Rhodothermus marinus: one gene and its partner. The protein of the gene in region 2 interacts with the protein of the main gene of each other region in a pairwise test. Links are inferred from orthologs where the notes say so. Each region holds a gene or a part of one and is shown on either strand. Other genes may lie near its edges.

What was found.
Region 1: the proteins of lpdA (region 2) and GYH26_RS02060 interact in binary tests that used the Escherichia coli proteins (3 or more experiments, as listed by UniProt). The link is inferred for Rhodothermus marinus from one-to-one orthologs.

What each region holds. Positions count from the first base shown.
Region 1 is NZ_AP019797.1:449,328-455,853, reverse strand. The notes cover bases 2,474-5,478. They hold GYH26_RS02060 (ATP-dependent helicase), read right to left. Parts: upstream 5,127-5,478; coding sequence 2,820-5,126; downstream 2,474-2,819. Other genes in these bases: GYH26_RS02055 (oxygenase MpaB family protein), read right to left, coding at 5,203-5,478; GYH26_RS02065 (hypothetical protein), read left to right, coding at 2,474-2,629. In the rest of the region: tRNA dihydrouridine synthase DusB, read right to left, coding at 1-75; GYH26_RS02080 (PLD nuclease N-terminal domain-containing protein), read left to right, coding at 248-505; GYH26_RS02075 (YccF domain-containing protein), read left to right, coding at 512-889; GYH26_RS02070 (ectonucleotide pyrophosphatase/phosphodiesterase), read left to right, coding at 886-2,154; more of GYH26_RS02065, read left to right, coding at 2,195-2,473; more of GYH26_RS02055, read right to left, coding at 5,479-6,006; wrbA (NAD(P)H:quinone oxidoreductase), read left to right, coding at 6,206-6,526. UniProt on the Escherichia coli protein: A helicase with DNA-dependent ATPase activity. Unwinds DNA duplexes with 3'-5' polarity. Translocates on single-stranded DNA with 3'-5' polarity. Initiates unwinding more efficiently from a nicked substrate than double-stranded DNA.
Region 2 is NZ_AP019797.1:2,485,553-2,491,931, forward strand. The notes cover bases 1,811-4,668. They hold lpdA (dihydrolipoyl dehydrogenase), read left to right. Parts: upstream 1,811-2,456; coding sequence 2,457-3,881; downstream 3,882-4,668. Other genes in these bases: GYH26_RS10765 (murein hydrolase activator EnvC family protein), read left to right, coding at 1,811-2,343; GYH26_RS10775 (cyclase family protein), read left to right, coding at 3,984-4,668. In the rest of the region: GYH26_RS10755 (tetratricopeptide repeat protein), read left to right, coding at 1-360; GYH26_RS10760 (DUF4292 domain-containing protein), read left to right, coding at 368-1,162; more of GYH26_RS10765, read left to right, coding at 1,159-1,810; more of GYH26_RS10775, read left to right, coding at 4,669-4,808; GYH26_RS10780 (acyl-CoA dehydrogenase family protein), read right to left, coding at 4,966-6,379. UniProt on the Escherichia coli protein: Lipoamide dehydrogenase is a component of the glycine cleavage system as well as of the alpha-ketoacid dehydrogenase complexes.

The DNA of each region.
Region 1 (6,526 bases), 2.0 Mb from region 2 along the record:
CGGCGGATCGCTCACGTCCTCCATGGGCGCCAGAAACAGGGGCCGCTCGCCCAGTTCGATCGTCCCGATGCGCATATTTCATCGGTGGTTAGCCTTCGAACGCTCAAAATCGCGGCCTCCTACCGGGAAGCCCGCCTCCTGTTCCGTCTGTAACCGAATCGTCAGATCTTTCGTAGCGTCTCAAAGCAGGTTGCTTTTCTGCAACGTACACGATTTCTTACGCTGCATCACCAACGAAGAACCGACCATGCGTCGTCTGCCTGTACTGCTTTTGCTCGGGGCCACTGCGCTGCTGCTGGCCGGATGTGGCCCGAACCTGATCGAGCGTCTTCAGAACTTCTGGGCGCTCGGCTTCTGCGGCACCGTGATCGTGGTGCTCGACATTCTGGCGCTCATCGAGCTGGCCAACAGTCAGCGTGAGTTTTCCAGCAAGGCGCTCTGGGCACTGCTGATCATCTTCTTCCCGGTCGGTGGTCTGATTCTGTACTACTTCTTCGGCCGATAGTACGCGATGCGCCTGCTGGGAAACCTGCTCTGGCTGGTGCTGGGCGGCCTGCTGGTAGCGCTTGAATACGCGCTGGCCGGACTGCTGCTGTGCCTGACGCTGGTAGGGATCCCGTTCGGCCTGCAGTGTTTCAAGCTGGCCCTGCTGGCGCTTTTTCCGTTCGGCCACACCGTGCGCGAAAAGCCGCCGGCCACCGGCTGCCTGGCGCTGGCCATGAACGTGCTCTGGCTCCTGCTGGGCGGCGTCTGGATCGCGCTCACCCACCTGGCGGCGGCGCTGGTCTGCGCGATCACGATCATCGGGATTCCGTTCGCCCTCCAGCACCTGAAACTGGCCCGCCTGGCGCTGACGCCTTTTGGCTACGAAATCGTTCGCCTGCCATGAACCGACACGCTGCTGTGCTCCGACTCGTTCTGCTTGCCACGCTCCTTGTCGGGTGGCTCACAGGATGCCGTACCACCCGCACGACCCCGGTGGACGACGGCCCCCCTCCGCTGCTGCTGATTTCGATCGACGGCTTCCGCGCCGACTATCTGGATCGCTACGCGCCGCCCACGATGACCGCGCTGGCCCGCAAGGGCGTACGCGCCGAGGCACTCATCCCGGTCTTCCCGTCCCTGACCTTTCCCAATCACTACACGATCGTCACGGGGTTGTACCCGGACCATCACGGAATCGTAGCCAACACGATGTTCGATTCGACGCTGGGATGGTTTCGGTTGAGCGACCGCGATGCCGTGTCCGACGGCCGCTGGTGGCGCGACGGCGAGCCGATCTGGGTGACGGCCGAACGCCAGGGCCTGCGCACGGCCACCTATTTCTGGCCCGGCTCCGAAGCCGAAATCCGCGGCATTCGCCCCACCTACTGGGTGCCCTATGACGGAAGCATTCCCGGCGAGACGCGCGTGCGCCAGGTGCTGGAATGGCTGGACCTGCCCGACTCGCTGCGCCCGCGCTTCCTGACGCTCTACTTCAGCGAAGTGGACCACGCCGGCCACGAACACGGCCCGGATGCGCCAGAGGTGGCCGAAGCGGTGCAGCGCGTGGACGGTTACCTGCGGCTGCTCGTGGACGGCTTGCGGGCACGGGGGCTGCTTGACCGGGTGAATTTGCTCGTCGTCTCGGACCACGGCATGACGGCCACCTCCCGCGAGCGGGTAATCTTTCTGGACGACTACATCGCCCTCGACGACGTGCAGGTAGTCAGCTGGTCGCCGGTGCTCATGCTTACGCCGCGTCCCGGCCGCTTCGAGGCCGTATTACAGGCGCTCCAGCAGGCCCATCCGCACCTGCACGTGTACCGCAAAGCGGAACTCCCGGCGCACCTGCACTTCGGCACGCATCCCCGCATCCCGCCGATCGTCGGGCTGGCCGACGAAGGCTGGACGATCACCACGCGCACGCGCTTCGAACAACAGCCCGACCGCTTCCCGATGGGCATGCACGGCTACGACCCGACGCTGCCCTCGATGCACGGCATCCTGATCGCGCACGGACCGGCCTTCGCCCGCGGCCGGGTCGTTCCTTCCGTCGAAAACATCCACCTCTACGCCCTGATGTGCCGGCTGCTGGACCTCACCCCGGCGCCGAACGACGGATCGCCGGAAGCCACAGAGCTGCTGCTGGCCCTTGAAACAAGTACGCCCTGAGTTTATCTTATAGAAAATCAAACTCTTCTGCTCTTCCCCGATGCAAGGAAGCGCCGGCCTCTATGCACTTGTGGGCGCGGTCCTGCTGCTGACGGGATGTGCCCTGATCGAGCCGGAAGTGTCGATCGAGCGCCCTTCCGAATCCGAATGCGACGAAACGCCGCCCCGGATCGACATGGGCCGCTTTTCCCGGGACACATCGATCCTCTGGGGCGAATGGCGGTGGGTAAAGACGGCCGTTTTCTTCACGGTGAGCGGACCACCGTCCGTCTGGACGTCCTGCTCGGCGGGATACACCGAAACGCTCATCATCCGGCCGGAAGGCATCGTCGAGGTGTACCGCAACGACACGCTGGCCTACCGCGAGACGCTTCGGGAATTTCTGGACACGCCCCTGCTCTGGGGCGTCAATCGGGATTCGCTGATTCTCAACTCGGTGCCTGTTGACGGGCCGATCACCATTTACAGAAAATAGAATTTCCCAGACGTCATGGTGCATGTGAGAACGCAGGGGCGGCCCTCAGTGTCCGCCCTGTCATGTCCGTAGATCGATATTGAGCCATCATGCACCAGTGAATCGGCGATTTCATAATTTTGACAGGCCGATCACACCGCTTCCTTTCCAGACAGGCTGCTATGACAACCTCGCCCGCGCGATACTCGATTCAATCGATGCGGCGGAGGCGGGCAAATTTGAGCACGAGCTTCTTCTGGCCCACTTCAGGGAAGAAGACGATGGCCCGGGCCTGATCGCCCTGTCCCTCCAGCGCCAGCACCTTGCCCTCGCCGAAGATCGCATGCTCCACGCGGGCACCGGGCACGATCTCGCCGGCCCCTTCGTCGTATACCACGCGCCGCGCTGCGGCGGAGCTGCTTCGCTGCTGCAACGGCCGGCGGTAGTAGTGCGGGTCCATCTCCACGTACCGCTCGCTCCGGGGGTGACGGTCCAGCACTTCGCCGCGGCGGAAGGGAAGCCCGGCCTCGGTCACGATCACGTCCGTATCGAGTTCTTCCAGAAAGCGGCTACGGACGCTGGGCTGCTGCTCGCCGTAGCGATAGCGGCTGCGGGCATAGCAGAGAAACAGGTGCCGCTGCGCCCGCGTCACGCCCACGTAAAACAGCCGCCGCTCTTCCTCCAGGTCCTTGCGGTCCTGCGTGGCCTGCGCCAGCGGGAAAAGCCCCTCCTCCAGACCGGTGATGAACACCACGGGAAATTCCAGCCCTTTCGAGGCGTGCAGCGTCATGAGCGTGACGCGGTTGTCTTCGGGCATTTCGTCCAGATCGGTCAGCAGCGCCACTTCCTGCAGGAAGCCGCTCAGCGTGGCCTGCTCGCCGGCCGTGGCCACGTACTCGGCGATGGCGTTCAGCAGCTCCTGCACGTTCTCCCAGCGCGCCAGGGCCTCCGGCGTACCCTCGCGCCGCAACTCCTCAAACAGACCGCTTTCCTGCAGCAGCGAGCGGGCCAGTTCGTCCACCGGCATGGCGTCCATCTTGGCCGCATGGCGGGCGATCAGGAAGTGAAACTCCTGCACGGCCTTCTGCGCGCGCGTCGGGAGCCCAACCTCCTCCACGCGCTCGATGGCCTGCCACAGGCTCAGACCGTGCTGGCGGGCATAGTCCATCAACGCCTCGACCGTACGCTGACCGATCCCGCGCGCCGGGTAGTTGATCACGCGCTGGAGACTGGCCGCATCGTGCGGGTTCACGAGCAGGCGCAGGTAGGCCAGCACGTCTTTGATTTCCTTGCGCTGGTAGAACGACAGCCCGCCCACCACGCGATAGGGAATGCCGCCGCGCCGGAGCGCTTCTTCGAGCGAACGGCTCTGGGCGTTCGTGCGGTAGAGCACGGCAAAATCGCGAAAGGCATAGCCGTAGCGCACGTGCAGGTCCCGGATGCGCTGCTCCACCTTCTGGGCTTCGTCGCGCTCCGAAAGCGCCTCGATCAGCACGATCGGATCGCCCTCCGGGTTTTCGGTCCAGAGCCGCTTTTCGAGCTGATCCCGGTTGTGCCGGATGATCGCCTCGGCCAGTTTCAGGATGCGGCGCGTGGAGCGGTAGTTCTGCTCCAGCCGGATCGTGGTTGCGTCGGGATAGTCTCGCTGAAACGACAGGATGTTGCCGATGTCGGCCCCCCGGAAGGCATAGATCGACTGGGCGTCGTCGCCCACCACGCACAGGTTACGGTGCGCCTCGGCCAGCTTGCGCGCCAGCACGTACTGCGCCCGGTTCGTGTCCTGGTACTCGTCGATGTGCAAATAGCGCCAGCGCTCCTGGTAGCGCTGCAGCACGTCGGGATGCTGCTCGAACAGTTCGATGGGCTTGAGCAACAGGTCGTCGAAATCCAGCGCGTTGGCCCGGCGCAGCGCCTCCTGGTAGGGGCCGTAGAGCTTTGCCGCCTTTTCCTGCACGGGCGAAGCCACCAGACGGGCGTATTCCTCCGGCCCGATCATCTGGTTTTTGGCGCTGGAGATCAGATGACGGATCGTGCGCGGGCTGTACTGGCGCGGATCGATGTGGTAACGCGCCATCAGCTCGCGCAGCAGTCGCTCCGCGTCGTCCGTGTCGTAGATGCTGAAGTCCGGCGTGTAGCCGATGCGGTGCCCTTCGCGGCGCAGGATGCGGGCGAAGATCGCGTGGAAGGTCCCCATCCAGATGTGCCGGGCGGCCTCGGGGCCCACCAGGCGCTCAATGCGCTCCATCATCTCGCGGGCCGCCTTGTTCGTGAAGGTCAAGGCCAGAATCTGGTGCGGTCGGGCCCGTCCGGTGGCAATCAGATAGGCGATCCGATGCGTGAGCGTGCGCGTCTTGCCCGAACCCGGTCCGGCAATGATCAGCACCGGCCCTTCGGTCACCTGCACGGCCTGCCGCTGCACGGGATTGAGTCCCTCCAGAATGCGCGCGGCGGCTTCCGGCAACGGCTCGGGCGTCTCGTTCTCAGCATTCGGGTCGGATTGGAGCAGAAACGTACGCATGGAAACTCGGATGGCTGCCTGATCAGGAGTCCTGAAAGAAAACACATTTTCGGCGAGAATGCCAGCGAGGATTGCGTCAACGACTCGGCGGGAGGCGCAACCCTCGAGCCTCGGGCCAGAAGCGGACGCGACGCGGCGCTTGCGACACGCCCCGGCGAATGAACGCGACAAGTCGCCGGAAGGCCCGCTCGTCGCGCTCGCTCCAGGCGAACCCGTACGCCGCGCGCAGCTCCGGCGGAAGCAGGCCGAGCGTCAGCAGCCGCCAGGGTTTCGTGGGCGGCGCCACCCACGGCGTAGGTGCCAGCACATGTTCGGCCATCTGACGCGCTATGGGGGTCACCTGAAGCACTCCGCTGTCCCGCACGGCCTGCAGATGCGCCGTCAGCGCCGCCCACGAATCCGGAAAGGTGCCCGGCGAAAGCCCCAGCCAGGCTTCCATCGTCCGGGCTTCCCGACAGTAACGGTCGCGCTCCTCAGGCGTCAGGGGCCGAACGAACGTCTCGTAGGCATGGAGCGTCGCCTCGACGGTGGTCACGTGTACCCAGGTGAGCAGCGCCGGATCGTCGGCCCGGTACGTCGTGTCGGCCGGAAACGGCCCCAGCGGCTCGGCCAGCCTGCCCTGCACGCGGCGGTGCGCCTGTCGGATCCAGCGGGCCACCTCGTCGGCCTCCGCCTCGGTGCCGAAGCTCAAGCGCCGCATCGCCTGCACCGTGCGCGTAAAGCGTCGCCAGGCGGCCCGCAGCGAACGGGAAAAGTCCGAGTGCCGCGCCACGGCGACGGCCACCAGCGGATGGGCCAGTTGCCACAATAGCGCCCGCCCCCACCCCAGCACCACCACACGCTCCCGGTTCACCTGCTGCGCAACCGACCGCTCCTCCATCACACACCGCCGTTTCCTTCGGACTGAAGAAAGCCTCGGACCGCCCTCGGTTTCCGGTTCGGCCATGCCCCTGGCGAAGGGCTTCCATTACAGCACGGTTGCATCTTTTCGCAACCTTTCACGAAACCGGTTGCCACACTCAAAATTCATTTGTTCAAACAAACAATCATTCCTTCTCAAAAACCAGTTGTCGTCAGCCATGGAGAAAACACGGGTGCTGGTGCTGTACTACAGCATGTACGGCCACATCGAAGCGCTGGCCCGGGAGGTGGCGGCCGGCGCCGCCGAAGTGGAGGGCGTCGAAGTCGTGGTCAAACGTGTGCCCGAGCTGATTCCGGAAGAACGGGCACGCCAGATCGGAGTCAAGCTGGATCAGGAGGCCCCGATCGCCACGGTGGACGAGCTGCCCGAGTACGACGCGATCATCGTGGGCACGCCCACGCGCTTTGGCAACATGGCGGCGCAGATGCGCAATTTCTGGGATCAGACCGGACCGCTCTGGGCGAAAGGGGCCTTGATC
Region 2 (6,379 bases):
CGACGCCTGGACGATCGCTCCGCGGCCGTACGCCTCCATTGCGCCGTGGTGGACTGGCTGGCGGGGGGACCGCAGGAGGCCACGCTGCAGGAAGCACAGGCCACTCTGCCCGATCCCCCCGAACCCTGGATGCCGGAAACGCTCGGCTGGCTGTATCTGCAGGCCGGACGGCCCGAGCTGGCCCGTGCGGTGCTGCAACAGGCCCTGCAAACCGGCCACGCCGGTCCGCTTACCTACGCCTATCTGGGCGAGGCCCTGGCCCGGCTGGGCCATCTGGACGAAGCCCGGCGCATCTGGCAGGAAGCCCTCCGGAAAGACCCGGACAACGCCTACCTTCATCACCTGCTGACCACCCACTGAGCGCACCATGCGCCCGGCTGCTCTCCTGACATTGCTGATTGGCCTTCTGTTTCTGCTGGGCGGATGTGCCCGTGGGCCGCGCCTCGCCGAGCGTCCCGAACTACCCGAACGCTTTCCCTACCACTCGGCCGAACAGATCCGCTACCGGCTCCGCCTCCCGCTCGACACGCTTCGCGCGTTCACCGGCCGGGCCAGCCTGCAGGTGCACACACCCGAAGGCACCGACAACCTTTCGGCCACCATCGCAGCCCGCCGGGACGACACGCTGCTCATCCGCCTGAGCCCCGGCTGGGGCATCGAAGCGGCCCGGCTGCTGATCACACCCGACAGTGTACTCCTGCACGACCGCATTCATCACCGACTCTACTTCGGTGCCCGTACCGAGCTGGCCGTGCGTCAGCTTCCGCTGCTCACCGAGAGCGATCCGTTCCTGAGCCTGCTGGGCGCGCTGTATCCACCGCCCGGACGCTGGCTCGTCACCGCCGACTCCGGCCATTACTACCTGCACGATCCCGACGGGCTTTTTCGTTATGTAGTGGATCCAGCACGATGGCGGGTGATGCGCTACGAACGCTACGATCCGAGCGGCACGCTTGTTGAGTCGTACCGGTTCGAGGCGTTCGACCGGTTCGGCCAGGTGTTTCTTCCCCGAAGACTGCTGCTCGAACGCCCCGCCGTCGGCGTGACAGTGCGCCTGTACTATCGGGAGCTGGCGCTCAACCCGCCCGCCCTGCAGTTTGCCTGGAATCCGGATGCGCGCACGCGCCGCATTCCGTTTCAAGCCATGATGGAGCGACCATGAGGCGTCTGCTGCTCTGCCTGCTGTTGACGACGAGCGCAGGGACGGCCCTGGCCCAGCAGGACCGTACCGAGATCGAACGCCGCCTGCAGGCGCTCCGCGAGCAGATCCGTCAGGAAGAAGCGCGTCTGGCCGAAACGGCCGAGGCCGAGCAGGCCACGCTGCAGACGCTCGAAAGCATCGAACGCCAGATCGCCATCCGTCGCGAACTGATCCGGAGCTACCGGGAACGTCTGGAAGAGCTGGCCCGCACGATCGACTCGCTGCAGCAGGCCGCCCGGGCGCTCAGCCAGGAGATCGAAGCGCTGAAAGCGCAGTATCGCCGCCGGGCGCTGCACGCCTACAAGTACGGTCGCATGCACGAACTGGCCCTGCTGCTCTCGGCGCAGTCCATCAACCAGATGCTCATTCGAGCCCGCTACCTGAGCCGCTTTGCGCGGCAACGACAGGCCAAGCTCGACGCCATCCAGCAGGCGACGGCCGCCCTGGAAGCCCGTCGCCAGGAGCTGCTGGCCGCCCGCCAGGAAACCGAGCAATTGCTGCAGGAGGCCGAGGCCGAGCGGCAACGCCTGGCGCGTCTGGAGCGTGAGCGCCGCCGCGTGATCGAAGCGCTCCGTGCCCAGCGCGTCTCGCTGGAGCAGTCGCTGGCCCAGAAACGACAGGCCGCCCGCGAGCTGGAGTCGCGCATCCAGGCGTTGCTCGCAGCCGAACGGGAGCGGCAACGCGCCCGCGAGGCGGCCGATCCGTCGGCCGCCGTGGCTTTTGCCGAGCTGACCGGTTCGTTCGAGCAGAACCGCGGCCGGCTGCCCTGGCCGGCCGAAGGCGCCGTCGTCGAACCCTTCGGCGAAGTGGTCAACCCCGTTTATGGCACGCGCACGCCCAATCCCGGCATCCTGATCGCCACCGCCCCCCAGGCCGAGGTGCGGGCCATCTTCGACGGCCGCGTGATCGCCATCGACGCCATGCCGGAGTACGGCACCTACATCCTCATCCAGCACGGCGAATACCAGACGTTCTACAGCAACCTGTCGCTCGTGTACGTGTCGGTCGGCCAGGAAGTGCGGGCCGGACAGGTTATCGGCCGGGCCGGCACCGACGCCGAACCCAAACGCGCCGGCGTGTTCTTCTCGCTTTTCCGGGGTGGCCAGGTGCTCAATCCTATGCCCTGGCTTCGCCCCCGCTGAGGCGTTCCGGCGATTTCACATAAGCTTGCCGGAGCATCCGGGCAATTACGCACGCCAGCGGTTATTTTTGAGAGGTTTCCGGCATTCACGCAAAAACCCGCTGCAGGTCAGCTATGGCTAATAACGCCCGTTACGACGTCGTGGTGATCGGGTCCGGTCCCGGCGGCTACGAGACCGCCATCCGGGCCTCCCAGCTCGGCTTCAAGACCGCTATCATCGAAAAGAACAAGCTCGGCGGCGTCTGCCTCAACATCGGCTGCATTCCCACCAAGGCGCTGCTGAAAAGCGCCGAAATGGTGGCCGAAGCGCGCAACCTGGAAGCCTACGGCCTGAAGCTCAAGGGCGAGGTGGAGCCCGACTTCGCCAAGGTGATCGAGCGCAGCCGCGCCGTCGCCGACAAAATGAGCAAGGGCGTGGCCTTCCTGATGAAGAAAAACAAGATCGACGTCATCTGGGGCCAGGCCCGCCTGGTGGGCAAGGGTAAGATCGACGTGCAGCCGTCGGTCAACATGGACGGCGAAAAGATCGGCGAGCCGCGTACGGTCGAGGCCACGCACATCATCCTGGCCACCGGAGCCCGCGCCCGTCAGATTCCGGCGCTGCCCGTCGACGGCAAAAAGATCATCACCTACAAGGAAGCCATGCTCCAGAAGGAGCAGCCCAAACGGCTGGTGATCGTCGGGGCCGGCGCCATCGGGGTCGAGTTCGCGTACTTCTACCACCATATGGGCACCGAGGTCACGCTCATCGAACTGATGGACCGCATCGTGCCCGTCGAGGACGCCGAGATCTCGAAGGAGCTGGAACGGGCCTACCGGAAGATGGGCATCAAGGTGATGACCGGGGCCCAGGTGGAGTCGGTCGACACGAAGGGCAAGGAGCTGAAAGTCAAGGTCAAAACGAAAAACGGCGAGGAAATCATCAAGGCCGATCAGGTGCTCTCGGCCGTCGGCGTGGTGGGCAACATCGAAGACCTGGGCCTGGAGGACCTGGGCGTCGAGACGAAGCCCGGCCAGATCGTCGTGGACCAGTTCTATCGGACGAACGTCGAGGGCATCTACGCGATCGGCGACGTGGCCGGACCGCCCTGGCTTGCCCACAAGGCCAGCCACGAAGGCATTCTGTGCGTGGAGAAGATCGCGGGCAAAGAAGTGCAGCCGCTCAACTACAACAACATCCCGGGCTGCACCTACTGCCAGCCGCAGATCGCCTCGGTGGGCTATACCGAGGAGAAGGCCCGCGAGGCCGGCTACGACATCAAGGTGGGTAAATTCCCCTTCACGGCCTCCGGCAAGGCCACGGCCCTGGGCCACACGGAAGGCTTCGTGAAGGTGATCTTCGACGCGAAGTACGGCGAGTTCCTCGGCTGCCACATCATCGGCCACGACGCCACCGAACTGATCGCCGAGGCCGTCACGGCGCGGACGCTGGAGACCACCTACCACGAAATCATCGAATCCATCCATCCGCACCCGACGCTCTCGGAAGCGATCATGGAGGCTGCCCGCGCCGCCATCGGCGAGCCGATTAACATCTGAAGCGATCCATCGCAAGCATGCAGAGCCCCGGCGCTCAGATGCCGGGGCTTTTTCTTTGTATATTTTTGATGAAGCGAACCCATTAACCAGCCCGATCACGCCATGCGTCGCCTTGCGCTGCTGCTTCTGCTGCTCGGAGCGGGTTGCCGGCCGCAACCGGAAGCGCCGTCGCCGGCCATGCTGACCACGTTGCCCCCGCCGGGCTATGAGGTGCTCGACCTGAGCTACGCCTACGACGACTCGACGATCTACTGGCCCACGGCCGAAGGCTTTCAGCTCCGCATCGACCACCGGGGCTACACGGAAGCCGGCTACTACTACGAAGCGAACACCTTCTGCACGGCCGAGCACGGTGGCACGCACATCGACGCGCCCGTGCACTTTGCCGAGGGCAAGTGGAGTGTGGACGAGATCCCACTCACGCAGCTCATGGGGCCAGCCGTGGTGATCGACGTGTCGGAAAAAGCGCTGGCCGATCGGGACTACCAGATTCAGGTGGCCGACTTCGAGGCCTGGGAGGCCGTGCACGGACCGATTCCCGAAGGCGCCATCGTGCTGCTCCGCACCGGCTACGGCCGGTTCTGGCCCGATCGCGCGCGCTACATGGGCACCGATGCGCGTGGACCGGAGGCCGTCGCGCAGCTGCACTTCCCCGGCCTGCACCCCGACGCCGCCCGCTGGCTGCTCGAAAACCGCCGGCCTAAAGCCGTAGGCATCGACACGCCCAGCATCGATTACGGCCAGTCCACGCGCTTTGAGACACACCAGATACTCTTTGCCGAGAACGTCCCGGCCTTCGAGAACGTGGCGCACCTGGACCGCCTGCCGCCGCGCGGGGCCCTGCTGATCGCCCTTCCGATGAAAATCCGCCGCGGCAGCGGTGGTCCGCTGCGTATTCTGGCGCTGGTGCCCTCGGAGGCGTCTTAACCGATGCGTGCATACCTCCTTCTCAGCAGACGACGGTGCTCTACGCAACGGGCAGCTTTACGACCTGACAGGCGGAGGCCCCGCCTCTGTACGTAAAACACACGGGGCCGCCGACCTGTGCCGACGGCCCCGCATGGAGGCATCCCCCGAAAAACCGCTACGCTTCGGAGCGGGCGGCTGACGATTCAGCGGGGGCCCCATCGCCGCCCGCCGTCACGTAGCGATCGCCAGGGAATTGCTTGATGTGCTCTTTCTGCACGGGCTTGCCCGTCCCCTTCGCGACGGGCGAAGCCTCGTGGATATAGTAATCGCGGTTAGGCAGCGTGTCGACGTACCGCAACGTAGCCTGTGCGGCCCGACGCATGCTCTCGTCGGCGTTGCGCCGCAGCAGACCCAGGTTCTGCTGGATGCGGATTTCCAGCAGGTCGAACAGGTGCTCGAAGGCGGCCCGGTCCTTTTCGAAGGCCACACCGGAGGCGCCTTTGCGGAGCTGGCGGTCCATGTCCGACAGCGCCGCGCTCAGCGCGAACAGGTACATGGCGTTGTCGGCCAGGCGTGCCTGCTGCGCCTGCCGGGTCACGATGGCATCGCCCTCCCACTTGCTCAACAGCTTAAAGTAGTGCGAGTGCTGCTGCACCAGGCGGGCCAGACGGTCGGCCCAGGGGCGAAGGCTCGGGTGCACGCGGCGGATGCGGGGCGCTTCGGGCCGGATGCCGAGAAACAGCTCGGCCGCCAGCGGCAGTGCCCGCTTCAGCAGACGCGGGTTGAACGCATTACTGACAATGCGCTGCAGGTTCTCCACAGGCGACTGGTCGCGATCCCAGCCCAGCGCCTGCTTGATGGCCAGCATCTGCTCGGCAAGCTGCTTACCGCCATAGGCGAAGATGTAGGACTGCATCACCTCGTTCGCCCCCTCCACAATGCGATGAATGCGGTGGTCGCGCCAGACCCGCTCCAGTTCGTTTTCGGTCATGTAGCCCTCGCCGCCCATGATCTGCATCGCCTCGTCGATCACCTCCCAGCCCATCTGCGAGCAGAAGACCTTGGCAGCGGCCGTCTCGATCATAATGTCTTTATCCTGACGGTCGAGCATGCCCGTGACCATGTAGAGCATGGCCCGCATGCCGTAGGTCAGGGCCGCCATCTTGGCGATCTTCTGCTGAATGGCCTCGAAGTCGGCAAGCGGACGGCCGAACTGGTAGCGGGTCTGCGCCCACTTCGTGCTCTGTTCCATGGCCCAGGTGGCCCCGCCCAGCACACCGGCCGAGAGCGTACAACGCCCGTAGTTGAGACAGCTCAACGCCACGTTCAGGCCTTTGCCCTCTTTGTAGAGCAGGTTCTCGCGCGGGACCTTCACGTTCGTGAAGCGGATGCGCGCCTGCCAGGTACCCCGGATGCCGGCCTTGCTGCGGTTCTTCTCGAACACGTCCACGCCCTCCATGTCGGGCGTGACGATCAGTGCCGTCACCCGGTCTTCTTCCTTGCCGGTCTTCGGGTTCTTCAGGCGCTGCTTGGCCATCACGGTCAGCACTCCGGCGAGCGCGCCCGAGGTGGACCACTTCTTCTCACCG